Regions from separate parts of the uncultured Rossellomorea sp. genome, predicted to be linked through region 1. Evidence: riboswitches for the same ligand, from Rfam matches in the RefSeq annotation. Region 1 holds a riboswitch; each other region holds the start of a gene.
What was found. Region 1 has a riboswitch for S-adenosylmethionine ahead of Q1B03_RS10685 (methionine biosynthesis PLP-dependent protein). Riboswitches for the same ligand answer to the same signal wherever they lie in the genome.
Positions count from the first base shown of each region.

Region 2: it holds a riboswitch for S-adenosylmethionine, as region 1 does, so the genes downstream of both, metK (methionine adenosyltransferase) here and Q1B03_RS10685 (methionine biosynthesis PLP-dependent protein) in region 1, are expected to answer to the same signal.
Region 3: it holds a riboswitch for S-adenosylmethionine, as region 1 does, so the genes downstream of both, Q1B03_RS15805 (sulfite exporter TauE/SafE family protein) here and Q1B03_RS10685 (methionine biosynthesis PLP-dependent protein) in region 1, are expected to answer to the same signal.

Region 1 is NZ_CANKZT010000002.1:756,655-764,040, reverse strand. Features, by position in the region: gene metH (methionine synthase) at 1-1,883, opposite strand, end outside; gene Q1B03_RS10695 (bifunctional homocysteine S-methyltransferase/methylenetetrahydrofolate reductase) at 1,864-3,714, opposite strand; gene metC (cystathionine beta-lyase) at 3,730-4,914, opposite strand; gene Q1B03_RS10685 (methionine biosynthesis PLP-dependent protein) at 4,907-6,028, opposite strand; SAM riboswitch class I at 6,124-6,233, opposite strand; gene Q1B03_RS10680 (tryptophan--tRNA ligase) at 6,454-7,386, opposite strand, start outside.
Region 2 is NZ_CANKZT010000001.1:1,284,970-1,292,355, reverse strand. Features, by position in the region: gene Q1B03_RS06665 (GNAT family N-acetyltransferase) at 1-86, opposite strand, end outside; gene Q1B03_RS06660 (lmo0937 family membrane protein) at 319-468, shown strand; gene pckA (phosphoenolpyruvate carboxykinase (ATP)) at 522-2,111, opposite strand; SAM riboswitch class I at 2,441-2,584, shown strand; gene metK (methionine adenosyltransferase) at 2,796-3,998, shown strand; gene Q1B03_RS06645 (gamma carbonic anhydrase family protein) at 4,236-4,751, opposite strand; gene Q1B03_RS06640 (alpha/beta fold hydrolase) at 4,837-5,640, shown strand; gene Q1B03_RS06635 (tetraprenyl-beta-curcumene synthase family protein) at 5,655-6,728, shown strand; gene Q1B03_RS06630 (immune inhibitor A domain-containing protein) at 7,074-7,386, shown strand, end outside.
Region 3 is NZ_CANKZT010000004.1:262,488-269,873, reverse strand. Features, by position in the region: gene Q1B03_RS15810 (cation:dicarboxylate symporter family transporter) at 1-27, opposite strand, end outside; gene Q1B03_RS15805 (sulfite exporter TauE/SafE family protein) at 313-1,230, opposite strand; SAM riboswitch class I at 1,405-1,508, opposite strand; gene Q1B03_RS15800 (hypothetical protein) at 1,748-1,933, shown strand; gene Q1B03_RS15795 (ABC transporter ATP-binding protein) at 1,990-3,729, opposite strand; gene Q1B03_RS15790 (ABC transporter permease) at 3,909-5,321, shown strand; gene Q1B03_RS15785 (ABC transporter permease) at 5,335-6,846, shown strand; gene Q1B03_RS15780 (ABC transporter substrate-binding protein) at 6,878-7,386, shown strand, end outside.

The DNA of each region.
Region 1 (7,386 bases):
TCCTCTAGATTCATAGTATTGACGGGTACCTTTACTTCTTTCTTTTTCCCTCTATAAAATGCTGTAAATTCAGCCAGGGTTTCATCCGTCGTTTCAAATAAGAGTTTCTCCGCCATTCGAACTTCTTCTTCAGGAATAGAGGCAAAGCGCTCTAGTTTTTCCGTATTGACTATGGCATAATCAAGGCCCGCTTTTGTACAGTGATAAAGATACACAGCATTGAGGACTTCTCTTCCGACAGGAGGCAGTCCAAAAGAAACATTACTAACCCCTAAGATATGAGGGCATTCAGGTAAGGCTTCCTTAATCCGTCTTATCCCTTCAACGGTGGCATTGGCTGAACCGATATATTGCTGATCCCCTGTTCCCACAGGGAATACGAGAGGGTCAAAGATGATGTCTTCTGAGGCAACCCCATATTTCTCTGTTAACAGTTTATGTGAACGAAGGGCAATGTCTACCTTACGTGCGACTGATACACCCATTCCTTTTTCATCAATCGTCCCTACTACAACCGCCGCTCCGTATTCCTTCATCAGCTTTGTAATCTTCTCAAACCGCTCCTCTCCGTCTTCAAGATTAATCGAGTTAATGATTACTTTCCCTTGAGAATATTTTAAAGCGGTCTCTAGCACTTTCTCATCCGTTGAATCAATGACAAGTGGAACTTTTACTTTTTTCACAACCTCCTGGATAAATACATTCATATCATCTACTTCTTCACGATCGGGATCTGCAAGGCAGATATCGATCACCTGAGCTCCATTTTTCACTTGTGCTCTCGCAATCTCTGACGCTTCTTCTATCTTATTTTCTGCAATCAATCGTTTAAATTTACGTGAACCGATGACATTCGTCCGCTCTCCGACCAGAATCGGTCTTCTGTCTGCATCCTCATAGACGAACGCTTCAATTCCCGACACCGCATGAGGGTGAGACTCATTGGGTTTACGAGGAGGTAATCCCTTTACCACATTTGAAAGGGCACGAATATGCTCCGGTGTCGTTCCACAGCACCCTCCAACAAGATTCACCCAGCCTTTCTCAGCAAAACCTTTCATCTTTATACTGAGTGAATCAGCCGTCTCATTGTAATTTCCTTCTTCATCAGGAAGTCCTGCATTCGGATAACAGCTTACATAGGTAGTGGCTAAGCTTGATAAGGAACGGATATGGTCACGCATAAATTCAGGTCCTGTTGCGCAGTTTAGACCAACTACCAAAGGGTTTAAATGTTCAAGGGATAAATAAAATGCTTCGATGTTCTGGCCGGCGAGTGTAGTGCCCATAGGCTCAATGGTTCCGGATAACAAAATGGGGATCACTTTCCCTCTTGATTCAAAAGCAGTTCGAATTCCGAGGTTTGCTGCTTTTACATTTAACGCATCCTGACTCGTTTCAAGTAACAGGACATCGACTCCTCCATCGAGAAGACCTTCTGCTTGAACCCGGTAGTTGTCTACTAAGTCATCGAAGCTTACCCCTCCTGTAACAGATAAGGTTTTGGTAGTGGGACCGAGAGATCCTGCAACAAACCTGGGCCACTCGGAAGTTGAGACATCTTCTACTGCTTTTTTGGCGATTTCAGCTGCTACTTTATTGATTTCGTATGCTTTAGATCCTATATCATATTCGTCCAACACAATGGGGGTTGCCCCAAACGTATTCGTTTCAATCACATCAGCCCCTGCTTTCAAATATTCCAGGTGAATCTGATAGATGACCTCCGGCGCTGTTAAAACCAGATTTTCATTACATCCTTCAAGCTCTTCTCCACCAAAATCCTCTGGGGATAAATTCGCTTGTTGAAGCATCGTTCCCATTGCTCCATCGAGTACGAGTATTTTTTTCCTAAGCTGTTCTTCAAACAAAGTGATGGCCATAGGGAACCTCTCTTTCTGTGCTGGTTTTCTCTTGTATATGATGAATCAGTTCAATGCTCATATCGTACCTGACAAAAGGCGTGATAAGATAAATCCCATTAAAAAGATCTATTGCTGTATCAAGTAAGTCTTTTGCAATATCCATTCCAACTGCTCTTGCAACTACAGGATCACTTCCCGCTTCCTTCATTCTTTTTCTTGTTTCTTCTGGAACATTGATTCCCGGTACTTCATGATGGAGAAACTCAGCATTTCTCGAACTGATTAATGGCATGATTCCGATAAAGATCGGAACATCTAAATGCTTCGTAGCTTCATGTACTTGAATCAGCTGTTCTTTCCCAAAGATCGGTTGAGAAATGAAATAGTCAGCTCCGGCTTTCTTTTTCTTTTCAAGCCTTTTTACAGAAGCGTCTAAATGACGGAAATTTGGATTAAAGGCCGCTCCTACTGAAAATTGAGTACGTTCCCGGAGTGACTTACCGGAAAAGGATATCCCCTCATTGTTTTGTTTGATGAGTTCAATAAGTTCAAGGGAAGATAAATCATAAACGGATGCTGCCCCAGGAAAGTCACCAATCTTCGCCGGGTCACCCGTAATCGCTAAAATATTGTGAATGCCCAACGTGTGCAATCCCATAAGATGGGATTGAAGTCCTATCAGGTTACGGTCCCTGCAAGTGATGTGAACTAAAGGTGTAAGATCAAATTTGGACCTGACCAGACTCCCAATGGCGTCATTACTAATACGAGGAGATGCTAACGGATTATCAGCAAGCGTGAGTGCGTCAATTCCAGCTTTCTTTAATGCCTCAGCCCCTTGGAAGAACAGCTTCGTGTCGAGATGTTTAGGTGGATCGAGTTCAACAATGAGTGTTTTCTTTTCTCTTACATGCTCATGCAGCAAGTTTCCCCTGATTGAAGGTGATGATAACTGAACAACCTTTTTTGCTTTCACCACTTTCTCTTTAACAGGCTCACGGCTTTTTAATCTGCTTGCTACAGAACGAATGTGATCAGGTGTGGTTCCACAGCAGCCTCCAATGATTCTTGCACCTTGCAGTCGCAACTCATTGCTTATATCCCCAAAGTAATCAGGCTCAGCAGAGTAATAGAATCGACCTTCTTCATAGTTTGGCAGACTGGCGTTTGGATAGACGGAAAGAAATGCCCTTTTAGGTAATGGAACTTCCTCTAATGAGTTCACCATATGAAATGGCCCCATGCGGCAATTGATACCGACAACATCGGCCCCTAATAATTCTAATTGCTGAAGTGCGTCTTTTATCTCCATTCCATTTTGAAGAACTCCTGTTTCATGTAGAGAAACTTGAGCAATGACAGGAATGTCCGTTTCACGTTTGACAATGTTTAAAACCGTGGTTAATTCCTCGAAATCATAATAGGTCTCAAGCAGGATGCCATCTACACCTTCTAATAATAAACAGTAAAGCTGTTCCCGAAAGCTTCTTTTGATTTCTTCCAGCGACACATTTTGTTTAATGCCCCTGATTCCCCCGATGGTCCCCAGAATATAGGTGTTAACACCAGCGGCTTTTCTTGCTAGACGCACTGCAGCTGTATTTATTTCCTTAACCGAATCCTCCATTCCGTATCTGGAAAGCTTTTGATAATTGGCTCCATACGTATTGGTCTGAATGATATCTGCTCCTGCATCAATATACTCCTTATGGACTTTCAACACTTCATTTGGGTGGGAAAGATTCAATTCTTCAAAGCATCTGTCCACTCCATATGAATACAACAACGTTCCAATGGCCCCATCTGCAATCAAGATTCTCTCTTTCAGTGCTTCTAGCAACGGCTTCATGACATTCCCTCCTTTTTATAAATTTATAACGTTGTTTCGGTTGGTCTTTTGTATACTATCTAAACCTTTTTGAAGATCGTTAATCAATTCATCCACGTTTTCAAGTCCTACTGATAATCGTAATAAACCATCAGTAATCCCTCTCCTTTCCCGTTCAGCTTTCGGCATAGAAGCATGTGACATCCTTGATGGATAGGATAGAATTGATTCAACAGCTCCTAAACTTACGGCGAATACGGGAATGTTTACATTTTGTATGAGTTGCTTCACTTCCTCTGCACCCTTTAACCGGAAGGAAAGAACCGCTCCAGGACCCTCTGCTTGTCGGACTTGAATTTCACGACCGGGATGATAGCTCAAGCCTGGATAATACACTTCTTCTACTTCCTTTCTCTTTTCTAAGAAGCTCGCAATCTTATAAGCCGATTCTGATGATTCCTTCAATCGTACATGCAGTGTTTTCAGCCCTCTTAAGAGCAGCCAGCAATCCTGGACACCGAGGACCGCACCGAAAGAATTCTGCAAGAAAGCAAGCTTCCTGGCAATCTCTTCATTTCCCGTTACCGCGAGCCCCGCCAAGACGTCACTATGTCCGGCAAGAAACTTAGTGGCACTGTGAAGAACAACATCAACACCTAAGCTGATCGGTCTTTGCAGCAGGGGAGTCATGAAGGTATTATCCAGAAACGTTAAACATCCATTCGCCTTGGCAAGCTTCACGACTCCTTCAATATCGGTGATGTTCAGAAGCGGATTGGAAGGTGTCTCCATATAAATCACTTTCGTATTGTGTTTAATTGAACAAGCCACTTCATGAAGATCCTTCATGTTCACAAATGAATATTCAATCCCAAATTTAGTGAGGACCTCTGTAATCATTCTGTATGTCCCACCGTACACTTCTTCTGATACTAGAACGTGGTCGCCACTCGATAATAATAAAAAGCTTGTGGAGATTGCCGCCATCCCTGATGAAAAGGCAAAGCCTCTTACTCCACCTTCCAATTCAGCTATCGTTTCTTCAACAGTTTCCCTCGTCGGATTTCCCGAACGGCTGTAGTCATATGTTCCATATTGATCAAAATCCTGTTGGTGAAAGGTTGTAGCATGATGTAACGGTGTAGAGACCGCTCCTGTTTCTTTATCAAATCCGTGAGAATGAATGAGTGACGTCTGAAGTGAAAATGGTTTTTTACTCATACGTAAGCACCTCTTTTTCCAATTGTTGAAATACATTCTCCAGGTCTTCAATCAGGTCATCAATAAATTCAATTCCTACAGAGAACCGCAGGAGCCTGTTGCAGATACCCAACCTATTTCTTTCTTCTTCGGGAATGTCTGCATGTGTTTGGGTTGCGGGGTAGGTGATAAAGCTTTCAACCCCTCCTAAACTTTCAGCAAACGTAATAACTTTTAAGTGTTTGAGAAAGGGATCCACCCATTCTTCCTTTGCGATTCGAAAGGAAAGCATGCCGCCTTTTCCCGGATATAAAACGTCCGTTACACATTCGTGCCCTTCAAGATATTTTGCTAGTTTTCTTGCGTTTTTTTCATGTTGAGCCATTCGGAGACTAAGGGTTTTCATCCCTCTTAATAAAAGCCAACAATCAAATGGTGAGAGAACCGCGCCGATGGAATTTTGAATGGTGCAGATTTTTTCCGCCAGCTCCTCTGTGTTTACAACCACAACACCTGCCAGCACGTCATTATGGCCCCCTAAGTATTTCGTGGCGCTGTGAATAACTATGTCTGCTCCTTCAGTGAGTGGCTTTTGAAGAACAGGTGTGTAGAAGGTATTATCGACAATTAAAAGCAACCCGTTACACTTTGCGATTCCAGCAACCTCAGAAATGCTTGCTTCATTCATTAATGGATTGGTTGGCGTTTCAAGAAAGATGGCCTTTGTTCTCTTAGAAATTTGTTCTTCTATGGAGCCGGCATCACTTGTATCGACGAAATGAAATTTGATACTATATTGTGCTTCATACTGTACGAATAAACGGTAGCTCCCGCCGTATAGGTCTTTCGAAACAATCAATTCATCCCCGCTGGAAAATAAGCTAAGGATTGCCTGAATCGCTGCCATCCCCGAGCTGAAGGCAAACCCTCTGTGCCCTTCTTCCAATTGAGTGAGGGTGTCTTCTAAGGTTGCGCGGGTTGGATTTCCTGTTCTTGTGTAATCATAGCCTGTCGATTGCCCAATCCCCTTATGTTCATAAGCAGTCGATAAATGAATGGGTAGGCTCACAGCACCCGTTGCAGGATCTTTCCGGTTTCCCGCCTGGACAAGCAAAGTATCAATATGTTTTTTCAATATTCTTCTCTCCTTTTCTTTCCCTGTAAACGAAAAGGGAAAAAACAAAAAAACCTTCTTAATGAAAATAAGAAGGTTTTGTACGTTCGTTCTCCCTCTTATCGTCCAAGTTGACATCAACTTGCTGGAATTAGCACCATACCTAAAACTGTGGCTGGTTGCTGAGGTGTCTTCGGGCCAGTCCCTCTACCTCTCTTGATAAGAAACTATATGATTTTGTGAAAAATAACTTTCCCATAACTTATAACAAAGAAGAACAAATGTCAATGAGAATTATGAATTATCCGAAAATGAAGCATACATAGTGACGCAACTTTTTGAGCCGTTTTTCGTCTGCTTCTATATTCTTGCAGAGGTCCGCACATTCCCTCCAATCAACTCCAGATGAATGGCTGAATTCAAAAAAATAGAGCGATTCATTTTATTTAATGAAAGATACCCATTTTCCTTTTAATTTCTTTCATAAATGGAATCGTCTTTTCTCTTGCTTTATCGGCTCCTTCTTTTAAAATGGCATCCAGCCTCTTGGGGTTGGCTATTAGTTCTTCATATTTGGATCGAGGTTCCTCGATAAATGAATTCATGACTTGGAATAGCTCTTTTTTCGCTTCTCCCCACCCTATTCCGCCTTGAAATCTCCTTCTCATTTCTTCAACTTGATCGGATGTTGCAAATTCCTTATAAAGCGAAAATATGACGGACGATTCAGGATCCTTAGGCTCCTCAGGGGGTGAAGAATCTGTTTTGATTTTATTGATTAGTTTTTGAAGCTTTTTTGATTCTTCAAATAATGGGATGGTATTGTTATAGCTTTTACTCATTTTTCGTCCATCAAGTCCCGGTAGAACAGATGTTTCTTCCTGTATCACATAATCGGGAAGAACAAATGTTTCGCCATATTGCTTATTAAAGTTTTCTGCAATGTCCCTTGCAATTTCGACATGCTGAATTTGATCTTTACCGACAGGAACCAGTTCCGTTTGGAATAGAAGGATATCCGCCGCCATCAATATCGGGTAGGTGAATAAGCCCATGTTGACCCCTGCATCTACTTCTCTGCCCCTTTTTTGATTATCTTCAACTACTGATTTATATGCATGGGCCCGGTTCATTAATCCTTTCGGTGCAAAGCAAGCGAGGATCCAGCTTAATTCAAAAATCTCAGGTACATCAGATTGACGGTAAAAAATCGCTCGATCAGGATCCAACCCTAATGCTAACCAAGCTGCCGCCACTCCATAAGATAGTTCTTTCATTTCATGCTGATCATGTATCTTCGTTAACCCATGATAATCCGCAACAAAATAAGCGGTGTTGTAGGATTGATTCTCTGCCAATCGTAATGCCGGTTTAATGGC
Region 2 (7,386 bases), on a different contig from region 1:
CCGATAATAAACAAATTTTCAGCCGGCTGCTGCTGAATGAGTTGCTGACAAATATCATGATCCTGTTCTGTAAGTTGTCTGATCATCTTGATTCCCCTCCGTGAATTTTAATCATTATCATACAAAATTAGAAATATTTAGTAAAGTATTATTTTTAGGAAAATTTAATGAGAGCAAGAATTTTATTGAGTAAATTCAGCGTGACTAACAGAAGTTACTAATGGTTGTATATTTTTATATGTGAAATACCATGTATGGTTTTAAATTTATGGAAATAGGGAATCTTAGCATCAATCACAGTTATTAGGAGGGAAACTCATGCTTTGGACCATTATTGGAATTCTTTTAGTCCTTTGGTTGCTCGGATGGATCTTTAAAATCGGAGGAGCCATCATCCATATCTTACTCGTTATTGCCATTGTAGTCTTTTTATTTAACAGAATCACCGGCCGTAAAAAAGGATTATAACCATAACAAAGGTCCGTCCCTCAAGAATGAGGGACGGACCTTTGTATAGTAGACTATTTAACGGATGGACCGCCTTTAAGTTCGATTTCAGATGGTACGTTTGAGAATTTCTTGAAGTTCTCGTTGAATTTGTGGGCTAGTTCTTTTGCTTTCACTTCATATGCTGCTTCATTGGACCATGTTCTTTTTGGTTGCAGCACTTCGTCAGGAACACCAGGAACGTGAACAGGGATGTTCAGACCGAAGATGTCGTCCGTTTCTGTTTCAACGTGAGTCAGTTCGCCTTCAAGAGCTGCTTGAACCATAGCACGAGTGTAAGATAACTTCATGCGGTTACCAACACCGTATTCTCCACCAGTCCACCCGGTGTTCACTAAGAATACCTGTGCATTGTGCTCATCGATTTTCTTCCCAAGCATCTCGGCATAACGAGTTGCAGGAAGTGGCAGGAATGGTGAGCCAAAGCATGTTGAGAACGTTGCTTGTGGTGAAGTGATCCCACGCTCCGTACCTGCAAGCTTCGATGTATATCCACTTAAGAAGTGGTACATTGCTTGTTCTTTCGTCAGTTTGCTGATTGGAGGTAATACCCCGAATGCATCTGCCGTTAAGAATACGATTGTATTTGGATGTCCTGCAACACTTGGTTCAACGATGTTTTCCATCGCTTGAAGAGGGTATGCAGCACGAGTGTTTTCAGTTAATGTGTTATCCTCATAATCCGGGATGCGGGAATTGTCATCAAGGACAACATTTTCAAGGACAGAACCGAAACGGATGGCATCGAAGATTTGTGGCTCTTTCTCACGTGTCAGACCGATACATTTAGCGTAGCAGCCGCCTTCGATATTGAAAACACCGTTTGGAGACCAACCGTGTTCATCATCGCCGATCAAACGGCGGTTAGGGTCTGCGGATAAAGTCGTTTTTCCAGTTCCGGATAAACCGAAGAACAATGCCACATCGCCTTCGCGTCCCACGTTTGAAGAGCAGTGCATGGAAAGGATATCGGATTCAGGAAGCACGTAGTTTATGACAGAGAAAATCGATTTTTTCATTTCACCTGCATACTCAGTACCACCAATCAGGACAATTCTTCTTTCGAATGATACAATGATAAATGTTTCAGAATGAGTTCCGTCAACTTCGGGATCCGCCTTGAAGTTCGGAGCAGAAACGATTGTGAATTCTGATTGGTGACCCTTTAGCTCTTCTTCTGTCGGGCGAATGAATAATTGATGAGCGAAAAGATTATGCCAAGCAAATTCGTTGATAACCTGAATCGGCAGTCTATGTTTTGGGTCTGCACCTGCGAACCCTTGGAATGAGAACACTTCTTCTTTTTCTTTTAAGTAATTGATCACTTTTGTATATAGTTTATCGAATGATTCTGAAGAGATGGGTTGATTGACAGAACCCCACTCAATCTTATCCTTCGTGGATGGTTCTTCAACAATAAATTTATCCTTAGGAGAGCGTCCTGTGTATTTACCAGTTTCTGCTCTGACTGCACCTGATGATGTTAAAACGCCTTCATTGCGTTGAAGGACTTTTTCAACTAGTTGGGAAACAGATAATTGTTCCTGAATATTTTGACCGTTAAGTAATTCTGTTAATTCATTAGACATGCTCACTGAATTCATTAGAACCCTTCCTTTATATAAATTTATTTAATGGCATCGCTTACTTCACAAAAATAGTATAACACAATCAAGCTATTAGTCTATACTATTTATTTAATTTTATAATGTGTCTTCATTTTGTCACATTTTTCGTCCAAATACAGCTTGTTTCTTCTTATATATATGAAGAAAAAATCTAAATGTTTAGCCTCATTACCCCATTAGGTTATTTTAATGAAGAAAAATAGGTTGAAGTCATAAAAAGAGGCTAAAAGATTGGTTAAACCTGTCACTCGAAAAAAAGTTGACACCTCTAGTCCTAAACGTTATCATTGTTCCTTGAACGGATACTCTTATCCTGAGCTGGTGGAGGGAGCAGACCCTATGAAACCCAGCAACCTGCTAAATAGTGAATGGATCTTATACTTTGAAACGATCCGATTAAGCGAAGGTGCTAAACTGAGGCAAGGTCTATGAACCTTGAACGATAAGAGAGAAAAGGCGCGGCTATGATCTGAAACCTTTCCTCTATTGCTTTAATCATGAGGAAGGGTTTTTTCTGTTTATAGAGGATCAAATGCACATAATTCATGATTTTTTTATAAAAAAACCATGTTTACTTCATACTACTTAGGGAATGAGTACCGTATCTGTTTAATGTTTTGTTAGATCAAAGTCTAACAAATAGCTTAAGGAGGAACCTTGATGTCAACTAAACGTCGTCTGTTTACATCTGAGTCCGTAACCGAAGGACATCCAGATAAAATTTGTGACCAAATTTCTGATTCAATTCTTGATGCAATTCTTACCAATGACCCTAATGCTCGTGTAGCATGTGAAACGTCTGTTACAACGGGTCTTGTACTTGTTGCAGGTGAAATTACAACTAGTACGTATGTCGATATTCCGAAAATCGTTCGCGAAACAATCCGTGAAATTGGCTACACTCGTGCGAAATACGGCTTTGACGCTGAAACATGTGCAGTATTGACATCCATCGATGAGCAATCTGCTGATATCGCTCAAGGGGTAGACCAGGCACTTGAAGCCCGTGAAGGACAAATGACGGATGAGGAGATCGATGCAATCGGAGCAGGTGACCAAGGGTTAATGTTTGGATTCGCTTGTAATGAAACGAAAGAGCTTATGCCTCTTCCCATTTCCCTTGCTCACAAAATTTCCCGTCGCTTAACGGAAGTTCGTAAAGAAGAAATTCTTCCTTACTTACGTCCTGATGGAAAAACGCAAGTAACAGTTGAATATGATGAAAACGACAAGCCGGTTCGAATCGACACGATCGTTATCTCTACTCAACATCACCCTGAAGTAACGCTTGAGCAAATCCAGCGTAACTTGAAGGAATATGTCATCGATCCGGTTGTACCGAAAGAACTGATCGATGAGCAAACAAAATATTTCATCAACCCGACAGGTCGTTTCGTTATCGGTGGACCACAAGGTGATGCAGGTTTAACAGGACGTAAAATCATCGTTGACACATACGGCGGATATGCTCGTCATGGTGGCGGTGCATTCTCTGGTAAGGATGCAACGAAAGTGGACCGTTCAGCGGCATATGCAGCACGTTTCGTAGCGAAGAACATTGTAGCAGCTGGTTTAGCTGAAAAATGTGAAGTTCAATTAGCGTATGCAATCGGTGTTGCTCAACCGGTATCTATTTCAATCGACACATTCGGAACGGGTAAAGTATCAGAAGACGTATTGATTGATGTTGTCCGCAACAACTTTGACCTTCGTCCTGCTGGCATCATCAAAATGCTGGACCTTCGTCGTCCGATCTACAAGCAAACAGCTGCTTACGGACACTTCGGCCGTAACGATATTGATCTTCCTTGGGAGCGTACAAACAAAGCTGAAGCATTAAAAGCAGAAGCGTTAGGCGAATAAGATAAGATCAAAGAGACCAACACTTTATGGGTGTTGGTCTCTTTTTGATGAGTGGCATTTCTAATTGATTCGGCGAAATTTATTAGTTTGTGTCACATGGCAGACATATCCCGATACTGGCAGATATATTTCTAAAACGGCAGATAAAACCTGTTCGAGGAAACAATCACACGTGTTACACCTGAAAATATTACATGAGTAATCTAATGAAGGATGGGGTATCCCAAGTATAAGAAGTTAAAATGGTTTGATGCTTTTATAATATTGTCCTTTTTCAGCGTATTCTCTGGAAATGCGCTTCATTTCGCTAATATCATGTTCGTTTAGCTCTCTCACTACTTTTGCTGGCCTGCCGAATGCCAGCGTATTAGGAGGAATGACTTTCCCTTGAGGAACAAGGCTTCCTGCTCCAATAAAAGCTCCTTCACCAATTTCAGCATTATCGAGAATAATGGATCCCATACCGATTAACGCTTTCTTTCGAATTTTGCAGCTATGTAGAATCACTCCATGGCCGACGGTTACTTCATCTTCAAGAATAAGAGGGTTATTTGGACTCTGATGGAGAATGGAATTATCCTGTATATTTACTTTATTACCGATTTTCGTTGGAGCGACATCCCCTCTGATGACGGTGTTAAACCAAATACTGGACTCTTCCCCGATCTCGACATCCCCGGAGATGGTCACATAATCGGCAATGTAAGCTGAGTGAGAGATGACTGGTTTTTTATCATGATACGGATAGAGCATTTTTTACTACCCCTTTCAATAATATTTACTATAATAAATGGTAGCAGAATTCAATCAATTAGAGAACTATAAAGGAGGGATTGCCATGTGGAAATGGGAAACAGATCAAGAAGCAAAGGCAGTCATCGTCATCATTCATGGAGCAATGGAACATCATGGCAGGTACGGTTGGCTCATTGAAATGTGGCGTGCAGCAGGCTATCATGTCATAATGGGGGATTTACCGGGGCAGGGTATGACCTCAAGAAGTAAAAGAGGACATATTGATTCCTTTGATGAATATATAGTGGAAGTGAAAGATTGGGTACAGGCAGCATATCAATTTGAATTACCAGTATTTATGATAGGTCATAGTATGGGGGGGCTTGTTGCGGTGCGTATGCTTCAGGAATCCCATGTGAACCTGGCAGGTGTGATCTTGTCCTCACCTTGTTTAGGCTTGGTCACGACCCCTTCAAAACCGATCGAGCTCTTGTCCCACGGTTTGAATAAGATCGCTCCCATGGTGAAGTTTCCATCCGGGTTAACGATCGATATGGCAACAAGAAATGCAGACGTACGTGAAATTGACAGCAACGATTCACTCTATATCACCAAGGTGTCCGTCCGCTGGTACAGGGAGCTCGCCCATGCGATCAAACTGGCTTTTATAAACCTGGAAAAAATGCCTGACGTTCCACTGCTCGTGTTGCAGGCTGGTGATGACAAAATCGTCGATAAAAAAGCAGTGAAAAAATGGTTCAACGAACTGTCTTTATCTGAAATGCATTACAAAGAATGGCCGAAGTGCTATCATGAAATCTATAATGAACCAGAACGAGAAGATATATTTGAGTACTCCAAAATTTTCATTGAAAGTCGTTTGAAAGCGCTAGGATACATTTTGTAAAAGAGGTGGTAAAGGTGTCCATTCCAAGTGATCCCTTTTCGTTAATGACAAGAGTATACCGAAATGTTTTTCCGATTGTTCATAAAGAGTTAGATGAGTGGAAGAGGCGTGCAGAAGCGATCCCCAATCAGGAATTGAGAAGCCAGGCCCTTGCCAGTATAGAGCATAAAACGTTTCACTGTGAAGGTGGATCGATTCTTTCCCTGCTGGCACTGGACAGAAAAGAAGAAACGATTCGATTCATCGTCGCCTATCAAACGATAAGCGATTATTTGGATAATCTGTGTGATCGAAGCGTTTCCCTGGACCCCGACGATTTTGCCCTCCTTCATCAATCCATGAAGCACGCCCTGACGGTGGGCGCTGTCCCTGTCAATTACTATTCTTTAAGGGCGGATCAGGATGACGGGGGGTATCTGAGGGATCTAGTGCTTACCTGTCAGTCCGTTCTTGAAGCATTACAACACTATGACAGCATCAAAAAGGATCTTGTACAACTTTGTGAATACTACTGCGACTTGCAGATACATAAACATGTAAAAAAAGAAGAACGGGTAGGAAGGCTGCAGAATTGGTTTGAAACTCACCGTTCGAACCTTCCGGAAATGAATTGGTACGAGTTTTCCGCCTGCTCCGGGTCCACACTCGGTATCTTCTGTTTAGTTTCATACGCATGCCGGAGCGATTTTCAGCCGTCGCACACAGAAAAAATCAAACGTGGATATTTTCCATACATTCAGGGCCTGCATATTCTTCTTGATTACTTCATCGACCAGGATGAGGACCAGGAGGGGGGAGACTTGAACTTCTGCTTCTATTACGAGGATGATGAGCATTTAAAGGAACGGCTGCTGCATTTCCTTCAAAAAGCAGACGAACACACCCATGAACTGCCCCATGCCCATTTTCACCGCCTGATCAACAAAGGACTCATCGGCGTTTACCTGTCAGACGACAAGGCAAACAAACAAGAAAAAGTACAATCCTTCTCCAAAGAATTCATCGGACAAGCCGGTTGGATCACCAGATTCTTCTACATCAACGGCAAAATCTACCGCAAATGGAGAAACCGTAAAAAAATATCCTGAATAAGAGGGACGGACCTTCGACACGAGTGTCGAAGGTCCGTCCCTTTTTTTGTCTATTTCATCCAACTTTAGTTTGGTGGAGAATGCTAATTTCGACCTTTAATACCATATTTATACATAAAGTAATTGTTGCTTTTTGGGGATTGTGACAATTTACTTACTGTATTGTCAGTTGAATATCATACTATTTATCTATAAAAATTTTATTTCGTAATACTAAATAACCAATGTATTCTGAAAATATTTACTTTTCAGAATAGTGGAGTATATTTTAAATTAGTGAGAAATTATTACATAAAAAGAGGGGGACTTTTTTTGAAGACACGCAAAGTATTGTCAATGGCCATGGCTGCCGCTATCAGTGTCGGGGCGTTCACGGTACCGGCATCAGCTGCAACCACTGTACCGGAAAATGTATTAGCCAAGCCGACGGTGAAACACGAACATAAGCATGGAGGGCCTTTCGATTTAGGCATTGCGAATGACGAACGCTTGATCGAAATGTTGAAAAAAGAAGGTAAAATCAAACAAAATGCGACACCTGCTGAGGCTGAAAAAGCACTGCAGAAGTTCTTGAAAGCGAAAGCGGATTCTGCTGAAAAAGAAGCAGGAGAATTACATGAAAAAGAAGCTTCTGAAAAAGTGAAGCTTCAAGAAC
Region 3 (7,386 bases), on a different contig from region 1:
GCCCTTTATGAAATTCAAAGGGTGCATTTTCCCTCCCCATTTACTGCGGAGAAATACACCAGGCTAATGTGAAACAGGCACGCAATGGCGACAGTGATAATGATTATTAAAAGTGGTAATAAAACGGACAGTCCATGTTGTCCTTTCTTGTTCTCGTTGATACAATTTTTCTCTCTAGACATCCAACAACTATGTGTTTGCGGATCTCCATATCTGATTGGTGGAGTTTGATCAATTCATTGATTAAGAACCGCCTTCTTCCCCTTACAGATTCCCGCAAATGTTTGGACATCTCCGCCCCTCCATTAAATATTAATGAGAAAGAGTAGCCTGGTCATGGTCTTGGTGGAGACCTTGTTTTTTTCCATTCTTCACCAGACTATAGATGATTCCGGATATCCAGCCTAAAACCACCAATACATATGCTGCTGTTGATAATCCAGGACTCACTTCTCCAGCTTTTAATAATGTGTTTAAGTTGGTCAATACAATGAATCCACCTACTAATACTCCCAGCAAATAAGGTTGCAGGATCCGAACCAGCCATGCAGCAAGGGGAGCAGCAAGTACGCCACCAATGACAAAGGCACTTACCCAGAACCAGTTGAATTGTTCCCAGCCGAGAAAGATGACGAATCCTAAAGTGGCAGCTATCGTGACGACAAACTCACTTGTATCAACGGTCCCGACTACTTCTCTTGGTGTTGCATTCTTGTTTGCCAATAATACCGGTGTATTGATCGGCCCCCATCCCCCGCCTCCGATTGCATCAAAGAATCCAGCAACGGCACCCAAAGGAAAGAGGAATCGCTTTTTGGTCAGGATTGTCTTTTTGCCAACTTCTTGTCTCCTTGAGCCTGATTGTGAGAAAAATAGAAATCGAATGAAAATATATATACCTAAAATCAATAGAAAAGTAGAAATATATGGCTTGATCAATCCCCCTGGAATATTACTGAGAAATGCTGCACCAATAAAGGCACTTATGGCACCCGGGATTAATAACAACACCGCCATTCGTTTATTGACATTCCCAAATTTAAAATGTGATATTCCTGAAGCTGCCGTTGTCGCAATTTCAGACATATGAATGGAGGCTGAAGCGACAGCAGGGGCAACTCCGTAAGCTAATAAAAGTGAAGATGATGTTAAACCAAACGCCATACCCAGTGATCCATCCACTAACTGTGCAAAGAAACCTACAAGTGCAAAGATGATTAATTTTCTCATTTCGTTCCCTCTTTCTGATCTATTATTTATATTGGAATACTCGGAATTAAACCTAAAAAAAAGGCACTAAACCTGTATTAGGTTTAGAGCCTTTGGTTTTCCAATCAGCTCAAGCATTATTCCATTAAAAAACCTCTCCCAATAAGGAGAGGAATGGTTGATTCATTCAGCTCTTCCTTATCTTCCAGGCAATTTGCCTGCTGGACTTAGCACCTTCAATACATAGAGGTTGCTGCGGGATCATCAGACCAGTTTCTTCCCCCGGCTCTTCATAAGGATATGTTAAAACATAATTTATCTTAATATTCTTTCAATGTCAACACCTTTTCAAGCATTATATGCGTGTCAGACAAAATAATTCCTACTTGACAGGTAAACTTTATCTGAATTAAGATAAATTAAATCCCTTCCATATCCCCTATGCTCATTGGAAAACCAAAGGCACCCCACAATGCCTATGGTTTATTTTTTTGCTCTGTTTTCTAAATCATCTTGATTTTTTTGAAGGAGGAAGATCATGATTTCCAATCTGAACCAACTCAATCAAAGAAAAGTAATTCTTCATATTCTCGAAGCTGCCTTGCCAGAAATAAAAAAGGACCTGCACCGATTATCTCATTCACAACTTCTGGAGTATTACGAAAAAGAAATTCATACCCAACATCCACATTGTGGACTTCAATCGATCCACTTTCAATCATAACGACTCACATAAAAGAAAGCTCAGCCATCCTCTTGGCTGAGCTTTCTTTATGAGCCTTATACACTTACTTTCACCGGAGTGGCAACCCAATGACCTTTTGAGACTTCTACCAGCTCGGAATTCTCTAACTGATATTTGTCTTCATCCGTTTGCTCCTCTAGTAAGACACGTTCTTTTTGCTTCTCGATCTTTGGATCGGGGATTGGGATGGCAGAAAGCAATGATTTGGTGTACGGGTGCTTAGGATTGGAGTATAACTCTTCGCTGTCAGCCAGCTCTACAATTTTTCCTGCGTACATTACAGCAACCCGGTCACTAATATGCTTGACCATTGAGAGATCATGGGCAATAAATAAATAGGTAAGTCCGAGGCGTTGCTGCAGATCCTCTAATAGGTCTACAATTTGCGATTGAATCGAAACATCGAGAGCTGATAACGGCTCATCGCATACGATGAATTTCGGCTCTACGGCTAATGCACGGGCGATTCCGATCCTCTGCCTTTGTCCCCCAGAGAATTCATGTGGATAACGCTTTGCATGGGAGGCACTCAGTCCTACCATTTCCAATAGTTCCTCTACCCGATCTTTCCGTTCCTTCTTAGTCTTATAAAGACCGTGGATATCCAGCGCATGGCCAATAATATCAAGTACTTTGAATCTTGGATTAAGGGAAGCATATGGATCCTGAAAGATCATTTGCATATGGCGGCGCATCGCCTTCATTTCTCTTTTATTCATTCTGTTCACGGACATTCCTTGATAATAGACGTCACCTGCAGTAGGTTCATGAAGGCGAAGAATCGCTCTCCCCGTTGTGGATTTTCCAGAGCCTGATTCTCCTACAAGACCAAGAGTCTCCCCTTCCAGAATAAAGAAAGAGATATCATCCACTGCTTTAAGACGATTTCCTTTCCCCAGATCAAAGTGCTGTTGAAGAGACTTCACTTCAAGCAAGGGTCTTTCGCTCCTTGCTTGAAGTGGTGTCGGCTTCTTCTTTTTTTCTTCGTCGAGACGTGGCAAGGCATTCAGGAGCTTTAATGTATACGGATGTTTGGGCATTTCAAAAATCTCTTCAGTGGTTCCGGATTCCACAATCTCGCCTTCCTTCATCACTATCACCCGATCACACATTCCTGCCACCACACCAAGATCATGGGTGATCAAAATGATGGATGTACCGAAACGTTCCTGCATGTGCTTCATAACGTTGAGGATCTGCTTTTGTATCGTAACGTCCAAGGCGGTTGTTGGTTCATCGGCGATTAACAAGGTTGGCCGGCATGCGAGGGCGATGGCAATCATGACTCTCTGTCTCATACCACCGGAAAATTCGTGGGGATACTGATTATAACGCTCTGCACTATTGCGGATTCCCACTAATTTCAAAATTCCAATGGCTTCGGTTTTCGCTTCACTGCTGGACAAACCCTGATGCTTCATCAAGCTTTCGGCAATTTGTTTGCCAATTCGAATCGTCGGGTTCAAAGAGGTCATTGGATCCTGAAAGATCATCCCGATATCCCTACCGCGAATGCACTGCATCTCTTTTTCTGACTTGTCGGCTATGTTTTCACCCATAAAGAGAATTTCACCATGTTTTACATAAGAAGGCGGTGTGGGAAGAAGCCTCATGATGGACCGGGCCGTCACACTTTTCCCACTGCCTGACTCTCCAACGATTCCAAGGGTTTCCCCCTGTTTCACATCAAAGCTGATACCTCGAACGGCTTCAAATTCATCATCCATTGTTTGAAAGGATACTCGTAAGTTGGTTACTCTTAAAATTTCTTCCATCATTTCCACCTTCCACGACAATATGTAAAATTTTTTAAAATTTACATTGATTTTTCATAAATGTGTATTTAAAATATACTAAACAGATCGGAATAATGCAATTTGAATTTTATAAAGGAGGTTTGCATGAACAAATGGAAACGGTTAAAGCCACAAGCACGGGTTCCCCAGCTACCACAATGGTATCTGACATGCTCCAGCGAACGTACATCAATATGCAGCGCCGGACCATTTACAGATACCTTATTCTGATCTTGGGCTTACCAGTCAATCTGGTCGTCTTTTTCTTTTACCTCTATAGAAAAAGGAAAGATCCATTCTTAACGCAATTAAATCAAACAAAAGCAGAACTCTATGAAGAGGGTCTAAAAGATAAACGGCAACGTTCATTTGTCGAAGAGCTTCTTCAAAAGAAAGAATTCTTCAATCAACATACGCCTCTTCCTAGGATTCAAAAAAAGGCCGAACGCTTAGCCGAAGTTTATCTTGAACAGACTGCCGTTGAAAGAACGGAAAAACAGCTCGCTCTACAAGGTTTACAGAAAGTAACATACGATGAAACCTTTCAATCTCTTATTTCCAGTCCTTATTTTCTGATCCTTTCCTTTTTACCAGGCTCACCTATGTATCTATTGCTATTCTTGTATAGCAATCATTACATCAAATACATATTCGAGCGCCTTGTCATGAGCATGTTTGTGATCATAGGGGTCGCATTTCTCGTCTTTACGATCCTTTATATTTCACCTTTTAACCCGGCGGCAAATATTCTCGGTGAAACCGCTACAAAAGATCAAATCGCGGCATTCAACCACATATACGGTTTGGATCAACCTTACCTCGTCCAGTTATGGAATACGATTAAAGGGATCGCAACCTTTGATCTTGGATCTTCATTCACAGGGAATGAAGAAGTATCCTCCAGTATTGCGAGGAAATTTCCGATCACCCTTACGCTTGCTGTGATTTCTCTCTTGATGGCGATTGCAATCGCCATACCGATTGGGATCATATCTGCGACGAAAACAAGATCATTTTTTGATTATACGTTTATGTTCCTTGCCCTGATCGGCTTATCCATCCCGAATTTTTGGCAAGGATTGATTTTCATCCTGAACTTTTCAATTAAGTGGAAGTGGCTTCCTGCTACGTATAGTCCCAACAACTGGCTGTCGATCATCATGCCCGCTGTGGTTCTCGGAACTGCTCTTACGGCGGCCATCGCCAGGATGATGAGGTCATCCACACTCGAAGTGATTAATGAAGACTATATTACGACAGCAAGGTCAAAGGGCCTCAATGAGAGGCAGGTACTGTGGAAGCATGCAGTGAAAAACGCTATGATCCCGGTTATTACCGTGATTGGTCTGCTGTTCGGAGGTATGCTCGGTGGCGCAGCCGTCACAGAGAAGGTATTCAATATCAGTGGTCTCGGGAGTTATATCGTTGACAAACAGTTCATCCCGGACATCCCAAGTATTATGGGGGGCGTTGTATATATTGCGATTACAATCTCTCTCGTGAACCTACTGATTGATATTTTGTACGCGTTCTTCGACCCAAGAATCCGATCAAAGATGAAACATTATTAAAGCAGGTGTAAGCATGTCAACGATAGTAGAAGTACCACATTATCTAAGAAGATTTGCGTTGAAGGTGTCATCAGAATATACCCAGTCCACCTTTACATGGGTTCTTTCCTTGGCGATTACGTTGATTCTGTTGTTTAACAGCTTTGACCTTTCAACAGGGACCATCAAGCCTAATGTTTTTGGAGTATTTATAGCCTTTGCTTTCTTTACGGGCATACAAGTACTCATCACATTTTTAATCCGACGTGATTTAAATGCAGCCGGCTATATTCAAAGGAATACCAGAAGACTGGGATACATTCAGCTTTTAAGCGTGATGACTGGAAATATTTTTGTCGTGAGTGCTGCCTTTTTGCTAATAAAAGAAAGGAAGACTCCTGAGTATACTTTTGCTGTTTATATGATTTTGACTCAAGTTTTTATCATGGCCGTCTCCGCTCTTAATCTATTTAAACCGTACGTATCCGATACATTTCTTTTAGGCATATTTCTACTCGGAATCGTTACAGTATTTCACTTGGCGGTATTGGTCCTGATCATAAAGATTGGTGATCAGCAGGTGATGCCAAAATGGATAATCGGCATCTCAAGCTTTCTTTTCGTAACAGGGATCACCGGTAATATGTTCGCCGTCTTACTCGGTTGGAACTTACTGATGAAGGTAAGACAAAACCAGAATCCCGGTACCGGTACTTGGTACAGAGTATGGGAGAAAGTCACCGCTAATATGACTTCCATGCTCGGGCTGTTTTTTATCGTATTTTTATTCTCGATTTCTGTTTGCAGCTATTTAACGTTTGATTACAGCATGGCCATCGAAAATAACTATTCTGCCATTCTTCAACCGCCTAGTCCTGCTTACCCGTTGGGAACAGATGACTACGGAAGAGATTTGTTTTCAAGAATCATCTTTGGTGCCCGTATCTCTCTTATTGTCGGTTTTTTCTCTACGATCATTCCATTTATCATAGGAGGGATACTTGGAGCAGTATCTGGATACTATGGACAGCGCACCGATAATATTATTATGCGATTACTGGATATCCTTTACGCCATTCCTGGTATTCTATTAGCCATTGTCATCATTGCGGCATTCGGTTCGAATACGATCACGCTCATCCTGGCATTGAGCGTAGGTTCCATTCCCACATATGCAAGAACGATGCGGGCTAATGTATTAATGGTATCAAACTATGAATATGTAGATTCTGCCAGAGCTATTGGCACTAATGATTTCGAAATCATCTTCAAACATGTGATTCCGAACTCCCTTGCACCGATGATCGTTAAGTCAACTCTGACCATCGGCGGCGCCGTGATTGCCACGAGCAGCTTGAGCTACCTCGGTCTCGGTATCGAACCGCACATACCAGAGTGGGGTAATATACTGAAAATTGGAAGCACGTATCTGGAGTCCCACTCTTATCTGGCCATTTATCCTGGTCTTGCCATTATCACGCTTGTTCTTTCGTTTAACTTTTTAGGAGATGGACTGCGGGATGCTTTGGATCCAAAGCTAGATTAATTGAAATATGACATTTTAGGAGGTAATTCTATTGAAAAAATCAATCTTCACCATATTTCTTGCCCTTATTGTATTTGCTGCAGGTTGCGTTAACACAAAGTCAGACGTTGCCGAAGACAGCAAAAACGATGGAAATTCAACAAAACCAACCATTGAAATTCTTGGAATGAGCACGGGAGAAACCGACATCAACATTCTTCGTGATCAACTTGTGAAAAATGGATTTGAAGTCAAATTAAATTTGCAACCTGATTACGGAAGCTTCAAATCTCAACAGGAAGCAGGAAACTTTGACGTAGCGTTATCCAGCTGGACGACCGTTACAGGAAACCCTGATTATGCCGTACGTTCCGTGTTCAAATCAGGCGGGGACTACAGCATTTTGGCTGACAAAGAAGTAGATGCATTAATCGACAAAGCCAGCACCCAGACACCTGAAGATTACACCAAAACATATAAAGACCTGGAGCAGCGCCTTGTGTTCGATAAAGCGTATATCGCCCCTCTTTATATCTCTTACAAAGCTCAAGGGATCAATCA